One region of the Paenibacillus sp. FSL R5-0908 genome, then DNA from elsewhere that is predicted to be linked to it. Evidence: riboswitches for the same ligand, from Rfam matches in the RefSeq annotation. Region 1 holds a riboswitch; each other region holds the start of a gene.
What was found. Region 1 has a riboswitch for thiamine pyrophosphate ahead of MKZ09_RS02125 (ABC transporter substrate-binding protein). Riboswitches for the same ligand answer to the same signal wherever they lie in the genome.

Region 2: linked by a shared signal. The riboswitch ahead of MKZ09_RS10385 (thiamine phosphate synthase) and the one ahead of MKZ09_RS02125 (ABC transporter substrate-binding protein) in region 1 are both predicted to bind thiamine pyrophosphate.
Region 3: linked by a shared signal. The riboswitch ahead of thiC (phosphomethylpyrimidine synthase ThiC) and the one ahead of MKZ09_RS02125 (ABC transporter substrate-binding protein) in region 1 are both predicted to bind thiamine pyrophosphate.
Region 4: linked by a shared signal. The riboswitch ahead of MKZ09_RS14340 (ABC transporter ATP-binding protein) and the one ahead of MKZ09_RS02125 (ABC transporter substrate-binding protein) in region 1 are both predicted to bind thiamine pyrophosphate.

What each region holds. Positions count from the first base shown of each region.
Region 1 covers NZ_JBBOUV010000001.1:472,408-476,622, reverse strand. The annotation lists gene MKZ09_RS02130 (hypothetical protein) at 1-1,392, shown strand, start outside; TPP riboswitch at 1,551-1,661, shown strand; gene MKZ09_RS02125 (ABC transporter substrate-binding protein) at 1,823-2,872, shown strand; gene MKZ09_RS02120 (thiamine-binding protein) at 3,063-3,356, shown strand; gene MKZ09_RS02115 (ABC transporter permease) at 3,353-4,114, shown strand; gene MKZ09_RS02110 (ABC transporter ATP-binding protein) at 4,149-4,215, shown strand, end outside.
Region 2 covers NZ_JBBOUV010000001.1:2,390,679-2,394,893, reverse strand. The annotation lists gene thiH (2-iminoacetate synthase ThiH) at 1-154, opposite strand, end outside; gene MKZ09_RS10395 (thiazole synthase) at 189-956, opposite strand; gene thiS (sulfur carrier protein ThiS) at 1,012-1,215, opposite strand; gene MKZ09_RS10385 (thiamine phosphate synthase) at 1,254-1,856, opposite strand; TPP riboswitch at 1,975-2,076, opposite strand; gene MKZ09_RS10380 (SDR family oxidoreductase) at 2,164-3,036, opposite strand; gene MKZ09_RS10375 (GDSL-type esterase/lipase family protein) at 3,273-4,215, opposite strand, start outside.
Region 3 covers NZ_JBBOUV010000001.1:6,566,767-6,570,981, reverse strand. The annotation lists gene MKZ09_RS29675 (beta-galactosidase) at 6-2,057, shown strand; TPP riboswitch at 2,129-2,238, shown strand; gene thiC (phosphomethylpyrimidine synthase ThiC) at 2,341-4,083, shown strand; gene MKZ09_RS29665 (phosphotransferase) at 4,169-4,215, shown strand, end outside.
Region 4 covers NZ_JBBOUV010000001.1:3,221,534-3,225,748, reverse strand. The annotation lists gene MKZ09_RS14350 (amino acid ABC transporter permease) at 1-372, opposite strand, end outside; gene MKZ09_RS14345 (amino acid ABC transporter substrate-binding protein) at 426-1,262, opposite strand; TPP riboswitch at 1,485-1,588, shown strand; gene MKZ09_RS14340 (ABC transporter ATP-binding protein) at 1,787-2,482, shown strand; gene MKZ09_RS14335 (ABC transporter permease) at 2,463-3,239, shown strand; gene MKZ09_RS14330 (ABC transporter substrate-binding protein) at 3,236-4,215, shown strand, end outside.

The DNA.
Region 1 (4,215 bases):
TTTTCTATAAAAAAGGGCGATTCTAAGCAGCTTATCCAGCAATTACAGGACGACGGCTTCACACGTTTTTTTCTGGATAATAAAGAGCTTGAAGCTGCCTATTACGGAGATGGCTACTGTGTTTCCCATGAACGAATGGAACGCACCTATTTACCGTTTGCTGCACACGTCCTTTTTCCACGCAGGAAGGATGCCGACTCGTTTCGCCGTTTTTCCAGAGTAAATAATCTCGACTGCATTCTGGAGATTCCGCAGCAATCTATATTTTTCAAAATTCTCTCGACAGATATATTCATATGTCCTTTTCAGCTTGGATTCGTGACGATACGTGTCCAGCTGGAGGGGGATTCAATTCCCTTTAGTATTGCCCTAGAATTCGCGGATCGTTTCCGTGCGCTAGAGAATACCTTCATACAGGATGATTACACTTATATTCATTGCGGGGAACAGACCTATGAGATGGTAGAGGATTTTGTCTTCCGAAATTTGGTGGATGGACTGGAGCCATATCTGGATCAATCGGATATCAATGGGGCTTATTTCGAGACCCTTCCTTTTTTCGTAGATGAAAGAATGCAGGTGCAAGCTTTTTACGGCTTTCAGAATAAAGAAAGCTCTGATGAGATTAGTGTAAATCTGCGCTATCGTGCCTCACAGCTTGATGGAATTGATCTGAACGGAAAGCCCTATGCCAGTGCCAGCGATCCAGCATATATTGCGAACTATTGTCATGAACACTCCTATAATCGCTGGGGTCCAGACACGTATTATATGATGAATGAGCAGACTTTTTGCTGCATGACCCGCGCTGAACAGGAAATTGCTGTTAGTCTAGCCAACCAGATGTACGGGCAATATTATTACGGATTTTTACTCAATATTTTCCACAAAATCGTTCTGCTAAAGCTTGCCAATATGCACTCCCGACTTCGGATTAATCATGATTATGAGGAAATAGACAATCTAATCTACTCCATTAATAAGTTCTCGGCAAAGTTCTACTTCTTGGAGTTGATTTCCCAGTCGCAGGGCCGGGAGATATTTCTTCAGCTGCGTAAAGTATACGGAAACGACGCTTTGTTCGAGGAAGTGAAAGAAACCTTAAATGACCTGTTTCAGTATCAGGATAAGTTTCAATCCAAGCGACGGGATAATCTGCTGATGATTCTCACTGTATTTACGGTAGTAAGCGGGATTTACGGCATGAATCAGGTCATTGACGATCTGGATGGAAAGATTCAATGGAGTAAAATGATTGGATATTCCCCCTTTGAATTTCTTGCCCTCTTCGTGATCATGAGCGGGATTCTGATCAGCGTTGTCCTCACGCTAGGGGCGCTGGTTAGTGAGCTTAAACGGCGTCACCGCAAAAAATATAAAGATCTAGACTAGCAAAAAAGAAACTACTGGATTGGAAAAATTCAGGAGTGCACTACTAGACATTCCGAGTACAGCCGTCTATAATACACCGTATGCGAGAAATATAAGATATAAAGTATGGGTACAGAACTTATGCTTACTTATATTGCACATAGAAATACCCGTTAACTTCATAGAACCAGGGGTGCTGGAATTGGCCGGCTGAGATTGTATCCCACAAGATACTGACCCTTATACCTGATCTGGATAATGCCAGCGTAGGAATCGCCAATTGGTTCTGGTCCCTGTGACCTTGACTAACCTTGCGCCAAGCCAGCGTCCCGATCACTCGGGGCGCTTTTTTTGTAAGATCACTAAAAGATGTAGAAAAACGTACATACTACACTTTACGGTTCATGTTGTGAAGACGGGATTCTTGTAACCTTAAAGGAGAGAAGAAGACATGCACCTCAAAAAAGCACTTACGTTGTGCCTCACCTGTGTACTCATTCTTGCCATTGCCGGATGCGGCGGCAACAATGGGAATACAGCCGGAAACAAAGCAAATGCTACTGATCCAACTGCAACGGCTGGGACGGATGCTCCAAAAGAGCTCACCAAAGTTAAAGTCGCACTCGACTGGACACCGAACACGAATCATACCGGTCTATACGTAGCTAAGAATCTTGGTTACTACGCTGATGAAGGTCTGGACGTCGAAATCGTTCAGCCAGGCGCAGCGGGTTCTGATACTATGGTTACCTCTGGCGAAGCCGCTTTTGGAATCAGCGCGCAAGAAGGATTAACGCTAGCCCGTCTACAAGGCGTACCCCTTGTCTCGATAGCAGCTATTATTCAGCATAATACGTCGGGATTCGCCGCTCCAGTAGATCGCAATATTAAATCACCAAAGGATTTCGAAGGTAAAACCTACGGAGGCTGGGGCTCACCAGCCGAAGAAGCAGCCATGAAAGCTATCATGGATCCTGAAGGTGGCGATGTAAAAAAGGTGAAGCTGATCAGTATCGGTGAAGCTGATTATTTTACCGCCGTCAAACGTGACATTGATTTCGCCTGGATTTTCTACGCTTGGACTGGCGTTGAGGCTGAGTTGCGTGGCGAGCCATTGGATATGCTGTACTTAAAGGATTATGCGCCACAGCTCGATTATTACACGCCTGTGCTGACGACGAGTGAGAAGCAAATTGCAGATCATCCTGAGCTGGTGAAGGCCTTCATGAAAGCCACATCAAAAGGTTATCAATATGCTATTGATCATCCGGAAGAGGCTGCCGGTATGTTATCGAAGGCGGTTCCTGACCTGGATGCCGACCTTGTCCTAGCTAGCCAAAAATGGCTTAGCCCAAAATACAAGGACGATGCTGCCCGCTGGGGCGAGCAAAAAACCGAGGTCTGGCAAAATTACGGTGACTGGATGTATGATCTGAAGTTGCTGGATAAACCGCTGGATGCCGCTAGTGCATTCAGTAATGATTTTTTACCGGCGGAGTAGAGAGCGGACTTCAGAACCAAGAAGGTTGGACGTTACTTGAGGAAGGAGGAACGGAGCGTAGTGATGTGCTACGTGAGTACCGGACTTCCCAAGTTCGTTCAAGATTCGATGTCGAGTTTGCTTCCTGAGTTACTTCGTTATCAAAGTTGGCTTTTTGAACTTACCTTATAAAATGAGAGGATTGATTATTGTGGCTAACACCCTACTAAGCATTCAAGTAATTCCAAAAACTCCGAACAATGAGGATTCCATCCCATACGTAGATAAAGCGATTGAGGTCATTCAGAAATCCGGTGTTAAACATCAGGTGAATCCGCTGGAAACCACAATGGAAGGTGAGCTTAGCGAACTGCTGGAGGTTGTGCGTCAGATGCAGGAGGCGTTGATCGAAGCAGGTAGTCCAAGCGTAATTTCGCAGATCAAAATCGCTCATAATCCTAACGGAATCAGCATGGATAAATTGACGGAGAAATATCGGCCGTGAGATCGACCTGGAAGCTAATATGGCCGCCCCTTGTGGCGGTCGTCTTCTTTTTAACCGTATGGCAGCTATCTGTATCTGTATTTCATATTGAAGCCTGGATTCTGCCGAGTCCTGCTGATATTGCCCGTGAATCCACCAGTAACGCTTCTGGTCTTTGGGCTCATACGATGGCTACGCTGCGGCTAACTTTAATTGGTTTTCCCATTGGTACGGGGGTAGGCCTGATCGTTGCTTTGCTTTTGCATCTTTTACCTTGGGCTAGACGGGCTTTTTATCCACTTATTATTCTGAGTCAAAATGTTCCCTCCATCGCGCTCGGGCCCCTGCTCATTATCTGGTTCGGCTTTGGTCTTTTGCCCAAAATCGTGCTGATTACACTAGTATGTTTCTTCCCGGTAGCTGTCGCTGCGATGGGCGGCCTGGCCCAAAGTGATCAGGTCATGATGAATTATATGAAAATGGCTGGCGCAGGCAAGTGGCAAATCTTCACCAAGCTGGAGCTGCCCTCTTCTATCCCGGCACTATTTTCCGGTGTAAAAATATCTGCTACTTATGCGGTTATGGGCGCCGTGGTCGCTGAATGGATTGGCGCGGATAAAGGTATTGGCTATTATATGCTTCTGCAGAAATCCGCTTATCGTACGGATCGGATGTTTGTCGCTATTGTTATTATTGTACTTTTAAGTCTTGTACTCTTTGCTATTATTGCATTGCTGGAAAAATGGCTGGTTCGCTGGAAGCCGCGCCGTAACTCATAGAAAGGAAGATGCCTGTATGTCTCAAGCGACGCAAATGCAACACAGAACAACAGAAGTCATAAGCTCTCCTGAAGCTCATACCGTGGCACCCGCCCTTGAAG
Region 2 (4,215 bases), 1.9 Mb from region 1:
GCGGCGTTGCTGCCGGAGAGAGCAATGCCAGCAAATCATTTTCGTTCAGCTTGTCTTTTCCAAGCGCCCGCTTAACGTCATCCTCCCGGAACTCCTTCCACAGCTGCTCATAAGGATACTGCTCCAAGCGGGCCAGTGTGTCAAAAAAGCTCATGCTAATCCTCCCTCCTTTGGTGAACCTATCCAATTCAGTTCAAAAATCCAGTCAACGGTGACGAAGCAAAAGCAACTTCTTCTACAGGACCCAGTCCTGCCAAATAAGCTTTACGGCCAGCGGATATCGCCTCACGGAACGCTTCCGCCATGACGAGCGGATTACGTGCCGTTGCAATAGCCGTATTAAGCAGAACAGCAGCGGCCCCCATCTCCATTGCTTCCGCCGCTTCCGACGGCTTGCCAATCCCGGCATCTACAATAATTGGCAAATTCACTTCTTCAATAAGAATACGCACAAGCTCCTTGGTGCGCAGGCCGCGATTCGTCCCGATCGGCGCACCAAGCGGCATCACAGCAGCAGCACCGGCATCTCTCAGACGTAAAGCAGCTGAAAGGTCCGGACTCATATAAGGCAATACTACAAAACCCTCCGCTGCTAAAATCTCTGTAGCTCGTATGGTCTCCAGATTATCTGGAAGCAGGTATTTCTGATCATTGATCACTTCGATCTTGACCCAGTTCCCCAGTCCCGCAGCTCTTGCTAATCTCGCAATACGGACTGCCTCTTCCGCTGTGCGCGCTCCTGAGGTATTAGGCAGAAGAGTCATATGGCCGGGAATGTGGTTCATGATATTTTCTGCGCCAGCTTCTGGGTCCACTCGGCGAAGCGCTACAGTGATCACCTGAGAACCAGAGCTAGCAATCACTTCGGGGATCAGCGTATTCCGGCTATATTTTCCGGTTCCGATAAATAATCTACTGGTTAATTCGATGCCGCCAATATGTAACGGGTCATGCATGAAATTACCTCCCTTTGGTTCTTATAAATTTCTCAAAATTCTATACCGCTCCATCTCAACCCCCACCAACAAAGTGCACCAGTTCCAAACGATCATCCTCGCTCAGAGCAGTACTTTCATAATTCTCCTTACTGACAATTTCTCCATTCAGCTCAATGATCATCAGACGACCCGACCACTCAGGAAGACTGATCAAATCAGCTATAGTTTGAATACCACCAGAACACTCTGCGGATTTCCCGTTAATCAACAGCTTCATTCTGAATCACCCCCTTCGGCCCTGCTGTTACCTCCAGGCTATGAATGAACCGCCTTATGAATAGCTTTGGCGGCCTCATAAGGATCATCCGCTCCGCAAATACCGGACATCACAGCAACTCCTGCCGCACCTTTCCTGATGATCTGCGCCGCATTAGCGGGGCTAATTCCGCCAATCGCAATGACAGGAATAGAGCTGGTCTTCACCGTTTCTGCAAGCAGCTCTAGCCCACGTGCGGGCAGCCCTAACTTGCTATCCGAGGGAAATACATGACCAAACAAGCAATAATCAGCTCCCTGCTCTGAAGCATTCGCCGCTTCTTCCGGAGAATGAACCGATCTCCCCAGCCGAAGCTGAGGTGCAATTCGCCGGGCTGTATCCGGGCTCAGACTGTGACAAGCCAACTGAATTCCTGCGGCACCAGCTGCCAAGGCTACATCGATCCGGTCGTTGATTATCAGTTTGGTAGCGGGCATACCGGCAGCCAACAGCTCCTGTGCCGCAGCGAGTAGTTCGCGTGCAGGACATTGCTTATCTCTTAAGTGAATATAATCGACCCATGTCTGCACCGTGACAGCTAGTTCAACAAAATGTCTTTGCTGCAGCTTGCCGTCTGATATTAGATGGATCTCAGCTTGCACCACTCGCGATCTCCTCTCTCTCACTTCCCTATAGGTCAGTAAAAACAAAAAAACTGCCTCCCGTAAGGAAGGCAGTCAGAATCTGTATATAGACGGCACTACAAATAGACCGACAACAGAAATTCGTCCTCCACTTCCCTACGCTGGTCTTAACCAGATCAGGTTCAAAGGGTCCGGAAATCCATTCCGTCTCAGCCAATCGGCACCCCTAGTGACATAAATATACAATTTTAAAATACTAACGTGGTTTATAGTAACATATTTTTTTATTGAAATACACCCATTTATTCACATTAGCTGTACTGATCTAACCGTTTACTACCTCGCCACCATTTACATGAATAACCTGTCCAGTCACATAACTGGAATCGTCAGAGGCCAGATATACATAGGCTGGTGCCAGCTCCTCTGGTTGTCCAGGCCGTTTCATAGGCTGTGTACCTCCGAACTCGCTAACCTGTTTTGCATCAAAGGTAGAGGGAATCAGCGGTGTCCAGATTGGACCTGGTGCTACACCATTTACCCGTATGCCCTTCTCTGCCAGATTCGTGGACAAGGATCGTGTGAAGCTAAGAATAGCTCCTTTAGTTGATGAATAGTCCAGCAGCTGCGGGCTTCCGCGATAAGCGGTAATTGAAGTTGTATTTATAATTGTAGATCCTGCTTTTAAATGAGGCATAGCTGCTTTTGTTAAATAGAACATCGCAAATATATTCGTACGGAAAGTACGCTCTAGCTGCTCGGAAGTAATATCCTCGATCTTAGCTTGCGGATGTTGCTCTGCCGCGTTATTGATGAGAATATCAAGCTTTCCTAAGCTCTCCACCGTCTGTTTAATAAGATCTTTACAGAATTTCTCGTCACCGATATCACCTGGAATGAGGATACATTTGCGGCCTTCCTGCTCGACCTGACGTTTAGTTTCCTCTGCATCTGAGTGTTCATTAAGATATGAAATGACCACATCAGCGCCTTCTTTAGCAAAAAGCACAGCAACTGCACGCCCAATTCCGCTGTCTCCACCGGTAATCAACGCCGCCTTGTCTTGCAGTTTACCTGCTGCTTTATAATTTGCCGGCTCGTATTTGGGCAGCGGCGTCATTTCACTCTCAATCCCTGGCTGATGATGCTGCTCCTGTGGGGGTAAGGTTTTTGTAGCTTGTTTATTGTTGCCTGACATCTTCCCTATCTCCTCTCGTTAAGCAAATTGATAGTTAACTGATCGTCTTAGGATGGCACAACTATGCACGTTTATACGCTGGGTTTGTCATTTTCTTAAATCGCTTTACGAATCTTACTTACCACAATGCAAGTGGAAATAAACAACTGTGAGAGGTAAACTGCTGTAAGTGGAGAGGACTTCACCGCATACAAAAAGGCACAGCATCGATGCTGTGCCTTGAATTGTTCACCTAACTATTTCAGAGAAGAAACATGATTTTCTGCATTCACTTCATGTTCCAGCACCCACATGAAATAAAGAGCTTTAGCCGCTTTCTCCCGGGTCACTATAGCTTTAGGTTCTAGTTCTGTCCCATTGACCATTTTGCCTCTGGCAATCCCCACTTCAGATCTAATGAGTCCTAATTCATATGCACTTTTCACTTTTGAAATTAAATAAGGAGAAATGTCCGCTGTATCAACAAGCTGCGTCCAGGATACAAGAGGATAGTACATCGCACCTCTAGCTCCTGGATCCAGATTCGAATCATAGCCAGGATCTCCTGGCACTACTGCTGTGCCGTTATAATCAGTCATGTACTTAGGTTTATTAGCAAACTTTATTTGGTAAACATCATAGAGAATAGCACCCATCGTTTCACGTGACAGCTTACCTTTCGGATAATAGGCAAGATCTGATCTTTCCACTTTCATTAACTTAGAAATACTACGTGTGAATTCAGCAACTGTCATCTCCGTATCCGGATTAAAATTCCCATGACGGTCTTTGCCCATTACTCCCAGCTGGATTAATTTTTCAATTTGATTACGGTAATAAGCAGCTTCCCCAGTCGTCGTATCATTCGTTATTTCCGGAAAAATCTTACCCCAGTTCCCTGTTAGTGCCGCATGCTTAACGTTCCCTTTAAGGTAAGGAGTAATGGAGGCAGCAGTAGAATCGCCAGTAGCACCTTTCTCTACAAGCTCCGTGACAATCATCCGTGAAAATTGTTTGGCGAGCGCTTCTTTAAAATGAGTCCCATCGACTTTCTTTGAAGGATGCCCGTTAGCGTAACTTCCGTCATTTGTTTTGCCTGGCGTTTCTCCGGCTTCAATTGACATGAAGAGGGATGTTATTGCTTCTACACCGATCTCGTTATAATATTTCAGACTTTCCGAGTTAAGGTCAATAAGTGTA
Region 3 (4,215 bases), 6.1 Mb from region 1:
TAATGATGAAGAAACCTGTCGCAACTGAAAAATTCGAGCTTGGCGTCTGTTATTATCCGGAGCACTGGCCAGAAAACATGTGGGAGGACGATTATCGCCGGATGCGTGAACTCGGCTTTACGATCATTCGGATGGGGGAGTTTGCTTGGTCTATTTTTGAACCGGCAGAAGGGGAGTTTCAGTTCGGGCTCTTTGATCGGGCGATTGATCTAGCACATAAATATGGTCTTCAGGTTGTACTTGGTACTCCGACGGCGACGCCTCCAGCTTGGTTGACTGATAAATATCCCGAAGTTTTAAATGTAACCTACGAAGGTGTTACACTTCAGCATGGCATGCGCCGTCATTATAATTACAGCAGTCCTAAATACCGGGAACTGTGTGCACGTATTGCAGAACAAATGGCTGAACATTACGGCAATCATCCGGGTGTAGTTGGCTGGCAAATTGATAATGAGCTCAACTGTGAGATCAGTGAATTTTATTCGGAGAGTGACCATAAGGCTTTCCGGGAATGGCTACAGCATAAATATGTTACGCTTGAGCATTTGAACGAGGCTTGGGGAGCTGTTTTTTGGAATCAAAGCTATAGTGACTGGTCTCAGGTCTATCTCCCACGTCCGACTCCAGTACCGAAGCAGCCCAATCCTCATCAGGCATTGGATGAAAAACGGTTTATTTCGGACAATACAATTTCTTTTGCCAAAAACCAAGCGGATATCATTCGTAAACTTGCCCCTAAGCAATGGGTAACCACGAACGGTCTGTTCGGGCATCTTGATAGCCATGAAATGACGGATGAACTGCTGGATTTCTTCAGCTATGATTCCTATCCTCAGTTCTCTACTATTTTTTATGACCCCAATGAGCGGAATCCGCTGAATGATAGAGGCTGGGGACTGTCGTTATCTGTTGTTCGTTCGATATCCCCGAATTTCTGCATTATGGAGCAGCAGTCGGGCCCGGGTGGCTGGGTGAACCGGATGGATATGCCTTCTCCAAAGCCCGGGCAGATGCGGTTATGGACTTATCAGTCGATCGCTCATGGAGCAGATATGGTGCTATATTTCCGCTGGCGGACAGCTACGATGGGCAATGAAATTTATTGGCATGGAATCAATGACTATCATAATCAGCCTAACCGGAGAGTGCGGGAAGCGGGGCAGATCGGTCAGGAGCTGGCAGCAGCAGGTCAAGCGTTTATCGGTACTCATAATCAGGCTAACGTTGCTATTGTTCGTGATTATGACAATGAGTGGGATGGAGAATACGATGTTTGGCATGGCCCGTTTATGTGGAAGAGCAATAAGGAGTGGTACAAGGCTCTTCAGCGGAAGCATATCCCGAATGACGTGCTCTATCTGCGCAAAAAAACAACGCTGGAGGAGCTTGCAAGGTACGACGTGCTTATCTATCCTCACCCAGCGATTATGACAGATGAGACAGCGTCTCTGCTGGATGAATATGTTCAACAAGGCGGCAAACTGATCTTCGGCTGTAGAACTGGCTATAAGGATGAGCGCGGTCAATGTTATATGCGTCCTTTCCCAGGTGCTGCTAAGGATCTATGCGGGATCACAGTTGAAGAATTCACAATGGTTAAGGGCAGTCGTCAGCCAACAACAATTAGCTGGTCGGGCGCGACCGAAGTCGTTACAGGAGCAGATGACTTTAATGATATTCTCAAAATAGAGGAAGCTTCGGTTGAAGTGATGGCGGTTTACGCCTCTGATTATTATGCAGGAAAACCGGCGGTAACTAGAAATCGTCGCGGCAAGGGTGAGGTTTGGTATTACGGAGCCGTATTTAATGAACAGGCAGCGGCTGAGATCATAAATTTAATGGATCTACAATCGCCAGCAGATTGGCTGGAGCTCCCAGAAGAGGTAGAGCTGCAAGTCCGTACCGGAGCTTCTTCCAGTTATGCTTTTTTGCTTAATTATAGTGAGACTCCTGTCACGATCCATCTTCATGAGACCAAAACAGATTTACTGAGCGGCACAACATTCTCGGGCGAGGTGCTTCTGGAAGGATTTGGGGTACTGGTGCTATACTAACGTACACGTTGATCTCACATTTGAGTAGATTTGGATAATTCTCTCTTTTCGGTTATACTTTGAAGTAGCAATTATATAGTCACGGGAGCTTGGTGGGACCAGGCTGAGAGGATAGTTATAACTATCGACCGTCAAACCTGATCTGGATAATGCCAGCGGAGGAAATGGAGCTCTATTTCTATTTGTCTACTCTAAGGCCTCATCTTATACAGATGTGGCCTTTTCTATGTGTGGGGAGTAGACCGTCTCCGCTTGATCAAATCACCTTATAGGAGGAATTGAGATGACAAGCGAATTGAACAACGATCCAATCAATTTATCAGCTTTTCCAGCAAGTCAAAAAGTTTATGTAAAGGGTTCACGGCCTGATATTCAGGTGCCTATGCGGAAGATCTCACTTAGTCCAACTGCGGGCATAGACGGCGAAGAGGAGAATGCCCCAATTCATGTCTATGACACAAGCGGGGCTTACACGGATGCTAATATTCAAACTGATATTCGTCAGGGGTTAGAGCCCAATCGTCTAAGCTGGATTGAGGAACGAGGGGATGCGGAAGCGTACGAAGGAAGAAACGTGAAGCCTGAAGATAACGGGAATGCAACGGGAAAAGCTGTGGCGGAAGTGTTTCCAGCGCTCCATAGAAAAACTTTGCGAGCGAAAAAGGGGCGTAATGTCTCTCAAATGCATTATGCACGCAAAGGAATTATTACTTCCGAAATGGAATACGTTGCGATTCGTGAGAATGTGGCACCGGAATTTGTAAGAGATGAAGTGGCCCGCGGCCGCGCCATCATTCCAGCGAATATCAATCATCCAGAGAGTGAACCGATGATTATTGGACGAAATTTTTTAGTGAAGATCAATGCCAATATAGGAAATTCCGCAGTATCCTCCTCCATAGAGGAAGAGGTAGAGAAGATGAGATGGGCCACCCGCTGGGGTGCAGATAATATAATGGATCTTTCCACAGGTAAAAACATCCACACTACACGCGAGTGGATCATCCGCAATTCTCCTGTTCCTATTGGAACGGTGCCTATCTATCAAGCGTTGGAAAAAGTGAATGGAAAAGCGGAAGATTTAACGTGGGAAGTGTACCGTGATACGCTCATTGAGCAAGCGGAGCAAGGGGTTGATTATTTTACCATTCATGCGGGGGTTCTGCTTCGTTATATCCCGTTGACTGCACAACGTATGACAGGTATTGTTTCAAGAGGTGGCTCCATCATGGCGGCATGGTGTCTTGCGCATCATCAAGAGAACTTTTTATATACACATTTTGAAGAGATATGTGAAATCATGAAGCTATACGATGTTTCTTTTTCCCTAGGCGATGGATTACGTCCGGGTTCGATTGCTGATGCGAATGATGAAGCACAATTTGCCGAGTTAGAGACGTTAGGTGAATTAACAGCTATAGCTTGGAGTCATGATGTACAGGTGATGGTAGAGGGTCCAGGACATGTACCGATGCACTTGATTAAGGAGAATATGGATAAGCAACTTGAAACTTGCAACGAAGCCCCTTTTTATACATTAGGTCCACTGACTACAGATATCGCGCCTGGTTATGATCATATTACTTCTGCTATAGGTGCAGCGATGATTGGTTGGTTCGGTACAGCAATGTTATGTTACGTAACTCCGAAGGAGCATCTTGGCCTGCCTAATAAGGAAGATGTACGTGTAGGGGTCATTACTTATAAAATAGCGGCTCATGCCGCAGATTTGGCGAAAGGGCATAAAGGAGCACAAGACCGGGATAATGCTCTTTCAAAAGCCCGTTTTGAATTTCGTTGGCGTGATCAATTTCATTTATCGATAGATCCTGAGCGAGCGCTAGAATATCATGATGAGACATTGCCTGCGGAAGGCGCTAAAACAGCTCATTTCTGTTCCATGTGCGGGCCGAAATTTTGCAGTATGAAGATCTCTCATAATATCCGTAATTCGACGAGAATTGAATCAGGAATGCAAGAGAAGACAGAAGAGTTTCTCCAAGGCGGGAGCCTCATTTATAGATAACTTTTTCTGCTAAAAAGAAATATCTAAAAGAAGTCGTCATTGGCGGCTTCTTCTTTTATACTTTGAATAGATAGGAGTTGATGAAATGGAAGCGATTCGTTCAGAGGAAGCCATTTTAGAGGATTTAAGTAA
Region 4 (4,215 bases), 2.7 Mb from region 1:
GGCAGCTTCCCACTGGCCTTTATGTATCGACAGGATAGCAGCGCGTACGATTTCCGATGAATAAGCCCCTACGCTAAGGGTAAATCCAATGGTGGCGGCAATGAAAGGGTCGAGTACAATACCAACAGCCGGCAAACCATAAAAAATAATAAATAGCTGCACTAACAACGGGGTTCCCCGAATGACCCATACATAAAAACGGGCGATTAGCTTCGGAATTACCCACGGTGAAAGACGTGCCAACGCGGTTAGGATCGCCAAAATCAATCCAAGCACAAAGGAAAGCAGCGCCAACGGAATGGTAAAAGCCACCCCGGCTTTAAGCAGGGGTAGCAGTGTATCTAAGAAAATTTGTATTTTGCGGTCATCCATTATTCAGACATCCTTTTTAGCTTCCAGGCTTAATTAGCCTTGCTAGCCTTGTATTATTTTGAAACGTCAGCTCCAAAGTATTTCTCGGAAATTTTCAAGTACGTTCCATCACTTTTCATCTCTTTAATCGCATCACTGACCGCTTTCACCAGCTCATCATTGCCTTTCAGGAATACCGCGGCACTTTGTGATCCTTCAGGAATCTCGTCAACCACTTTAATTTTTGCATCTGGTTTTTGTTTTTTCAGATCCAGATAAGACAAGCCATCATTCACAGTTGCATCAATACGTCCCGAAGTCAGCAGGTCCATCGCTTGATTGAAACCGTCCGTAGCTACGATTTCAGCACCGTTCTCACGAGCGATGTCGGATAAGTTACTTGTCAGGGATTGTCCGGCTTTTTTACCCTTTAGATCAGCAAAGGTCTTAATATCCTCATTGTTTTCGCTCACGATCAATACTGCCTTGGATACAATATAGGGTTCAGAGAAATCATATTTCACTTTGCGATCTTCGTTAATGGAAACTTCATTGAAAATGACATCAAACCGTTTCGCATCCATCCCAGCAAAAATACCATCCCACTGAGTTTCAAAAAATTCAGCTTCAACACCTAAACGTTTGGCTACTTCTTCGGCAATTTCTACGTCAAAACCAGTCAATTTCCCCGCAGTGTCATGATAAGTAAAAGGTGCATAAGTCCCTTCTGTACCTATCCGCAATTTGCCGCTGGCCTTCACAGCCTCCAAACTGTTTTGCGCTGAAGATGCTGCTCCACCAATCGTTCCAGCTGTTGGTTCAGCAGCCGTATTGGTATTCGAATTATTGCCGCAAGCCGCTACAAGGACCACGGTTAACGCCAATATAATAGTTAAACTCCATTTTTTCATTATTAAATCCCCTCTCTCTATCCGGTTTTTTTCCGGTAAATTGAATAGTACACTGCCATCACATGATCGTCAATACTTTTTTCCGATTATATACATCGGAATTGTAATATTAACTAGATTTCTACTTATATCTTACCCAATCTTGGATTAATCCTTCACTTCTTTCTCTCTTTACTTCTCAGAAAGATATGGTATATTTATAAACAAATTAATATGGACCTGTTATTTCACTAGGGGAGTCGGCCGACTGAGACGGAGCTTCAAGCTCCGGACCCTTGGAACCTGATCTGGATCATACCAGCGGAGGGAAGTGGAGCGGAATTTTCATCAAGCATGTTTAGTGTTATTATGCAGAATGAACTTTTTGACCCATTCATTTCCTCTGGAAATGAATGGGTCTTTATTTGTTTAGGCGCTCCACAAAAATATTAGGAGGTTAGATCATCACGACCATTTTATCTATTCAAGGCCTAACCTACTCTTTTCCGGAAACTGAACAACCCCCTGTATTCGCAAATCTATCCATGGATATCAGGCAAGGGGAATTCGTCTCCGTAGTAGGTGCTAGCGGATGCGGGAAAAGTACATTTTTCAAAACGATTGCCGGTTTACTCGAACCTACTCACGGAAAAATAAAACTCTCTACGAACCCCTCAACCGCTAGTCGTTTAGGCCAGATCGCTTATATGCCTCAGCAGGATTTATTGCTGCCTTGGAGAACAGTGCTCGACAACTGCCTTTTGCCCTGGGAGATCAAGCCCAGATTTAGTAAACAGGATACGATCACTCAGATTCGGGAAATGTTGGTCCGCTTCGGCTTAGCAGATGTAGAGAAGGCTTATCCCCATGAACTTTCGGGAGGAATGAAACAGCGAGTCGCATTTCTGCGCACCTTAGTGGCTGGAGGCGGAAGTGGTCTTATGCTGCTGGATGAGCCCTTTGGTGCTCTCGATGCCATGACCAAACGTGAGATACACCGTTGGCTGTTGGAGTTATGGGGTGAACTGAATCAGACGATTATGCTCATCACTCATGATCTGGAAGAAGCACTATTGCTCAGTGACCGGATTTATTTATTATCTGGCGGTGCGCACAGCGAATTACAGGAGATCGTTGTGGATCTACCAAGGCCAAGACATTATAAGATGAACTACGAACCCCGGTTTATAGCACTGCGGGCAGAGCTGGAGCGGAGATCACATGCGACCTATACCTTTTAAAAAACATCTAGACAATTATGGTCCCTTCGTTCTTCTGGTACTGCTCATTCTTGTAATCTGGGAGTCAGCTGTTCGCCTTCACATGATTCCAGCCTTTATTCTCCCTGCACCTTCATCTATTGGCTTCGCATTGATCGAGCACAGGCAATTATTATTCGGACAGCATTTATTGGCAACGTTACAGGAGATACTGGTGGGTTTTGTCCTTTCTGTGGTTTGTGGTGTATTGCTGGGCACTGGAATGTTCCTGTATCGCCCCATAGAAAAGGCCATCTATCCCTTCCTTATCATTAGCCAGACGATCCCATTAATTGCGCTATCCCCCATTTTTATTATGTGGTTCGGATATTCGCTGTGGAGCAAAGTGGCTGTGGTGTTTTTGACGGCTTTTTTTCCAGTCGTAGTGAGTACATATGATGGACTTCGTACAAGTGGCCAGACCTACAAGGACTTATTATTAACATTTGGTGCAAACCGCTGGCAGCTGCTTGTCAAAACCCAAATTCCACTGGCGTTGCCTGCCTTTTTCTCTGGCTTAAAGCTGTCCATTGTATACTGCGTCATCGGAGCTACTATCGGGGAATGGCTCGGCGGCAGTAAAGGACTCGGTTACTTCAGCCGCAGAATGGCCGGAAATATGCAGAGCGATGAAATGTTCGCGGCTGTATTTCTGTTGTCCGCGCTTGGTGTTGTGCTTTTTCTGGCGATAGCTTTACTCGAACAATTATTTTTAAAGAAAAGAGGATCTAACCAATGAATCATTTAAAATCCCCACAACGAGGACTTATTTCTGTATTTCTAGTATGCACACTTTTGCTCTTAAGCAGCTGCGGGAAGGCAGACAAGCTAAATAACAACTCCCAAACCGGTTCCTCCAATACCGAAAATAAGCAGTCACACAAGCTGACGATTATGCTTGATTGGTATCCCAATGCCGTTCATTCCTTTCTATACGCTGCGCAACAGCAAGGTTTTTTCCAAGAGGAAGGTTTGGATGTCGAGATCAAAATGCCTGCGGACAGCAATGATGCCCTAAAGCTTGTAGCAGCAAATCAAATTGATCTAGCGCTCAGCTATCAGCCTCAGGTGCTTATGGCACGCGGCGAGAAAATCCCTGTACGTTCGATTGCAGCAATCGTGCGGCATCCACTGAATCATCTGATGGTTCCTCAGGCTGGCAGTATTCATAGTCCCAAAGAGCTCGCTGGAAAAAAAATCGGCTATTCCTCCATTCCGCTCTATGAAGCGATGATTCGGACAATGATCCAGAGTGATGGAGGCGATCCTTCATCCGCCAAGCTGATTGACGTAGGTTTTGACCTTATCCCTGCGATCTCTACAGGACAAGTGGACGCAATAATGGGCGGGTTTATCAACCATGAACAACTGATCCTTGAAAAAGAGGGGCATTCGGTCACCTCGCTTAATCCAACGGATTACGGAGTACCTGACTATTATGAGCTTGTGCTGGTGGCCAGCGAACAAGGATTGCAAAATTCTGAAGCTTACTTTAAAAAATTTCTAAATGCCATAACAAAAGGACAGGAATTTGTGGAGCAGAATCCTGAACAAGCCCTGGATTTACTGGTTGCACATGAAGATGCAACTTCACCGCTCGACAAGGAGATTGAGAAAAAAAGTCTTGAGATTCTACTGCCGCTGATGAATGCTGGCGATCAATCTTTTGGTTATCAAGACCCGACATCATGGGAAAAGGTTCAGGTGTGGTTATC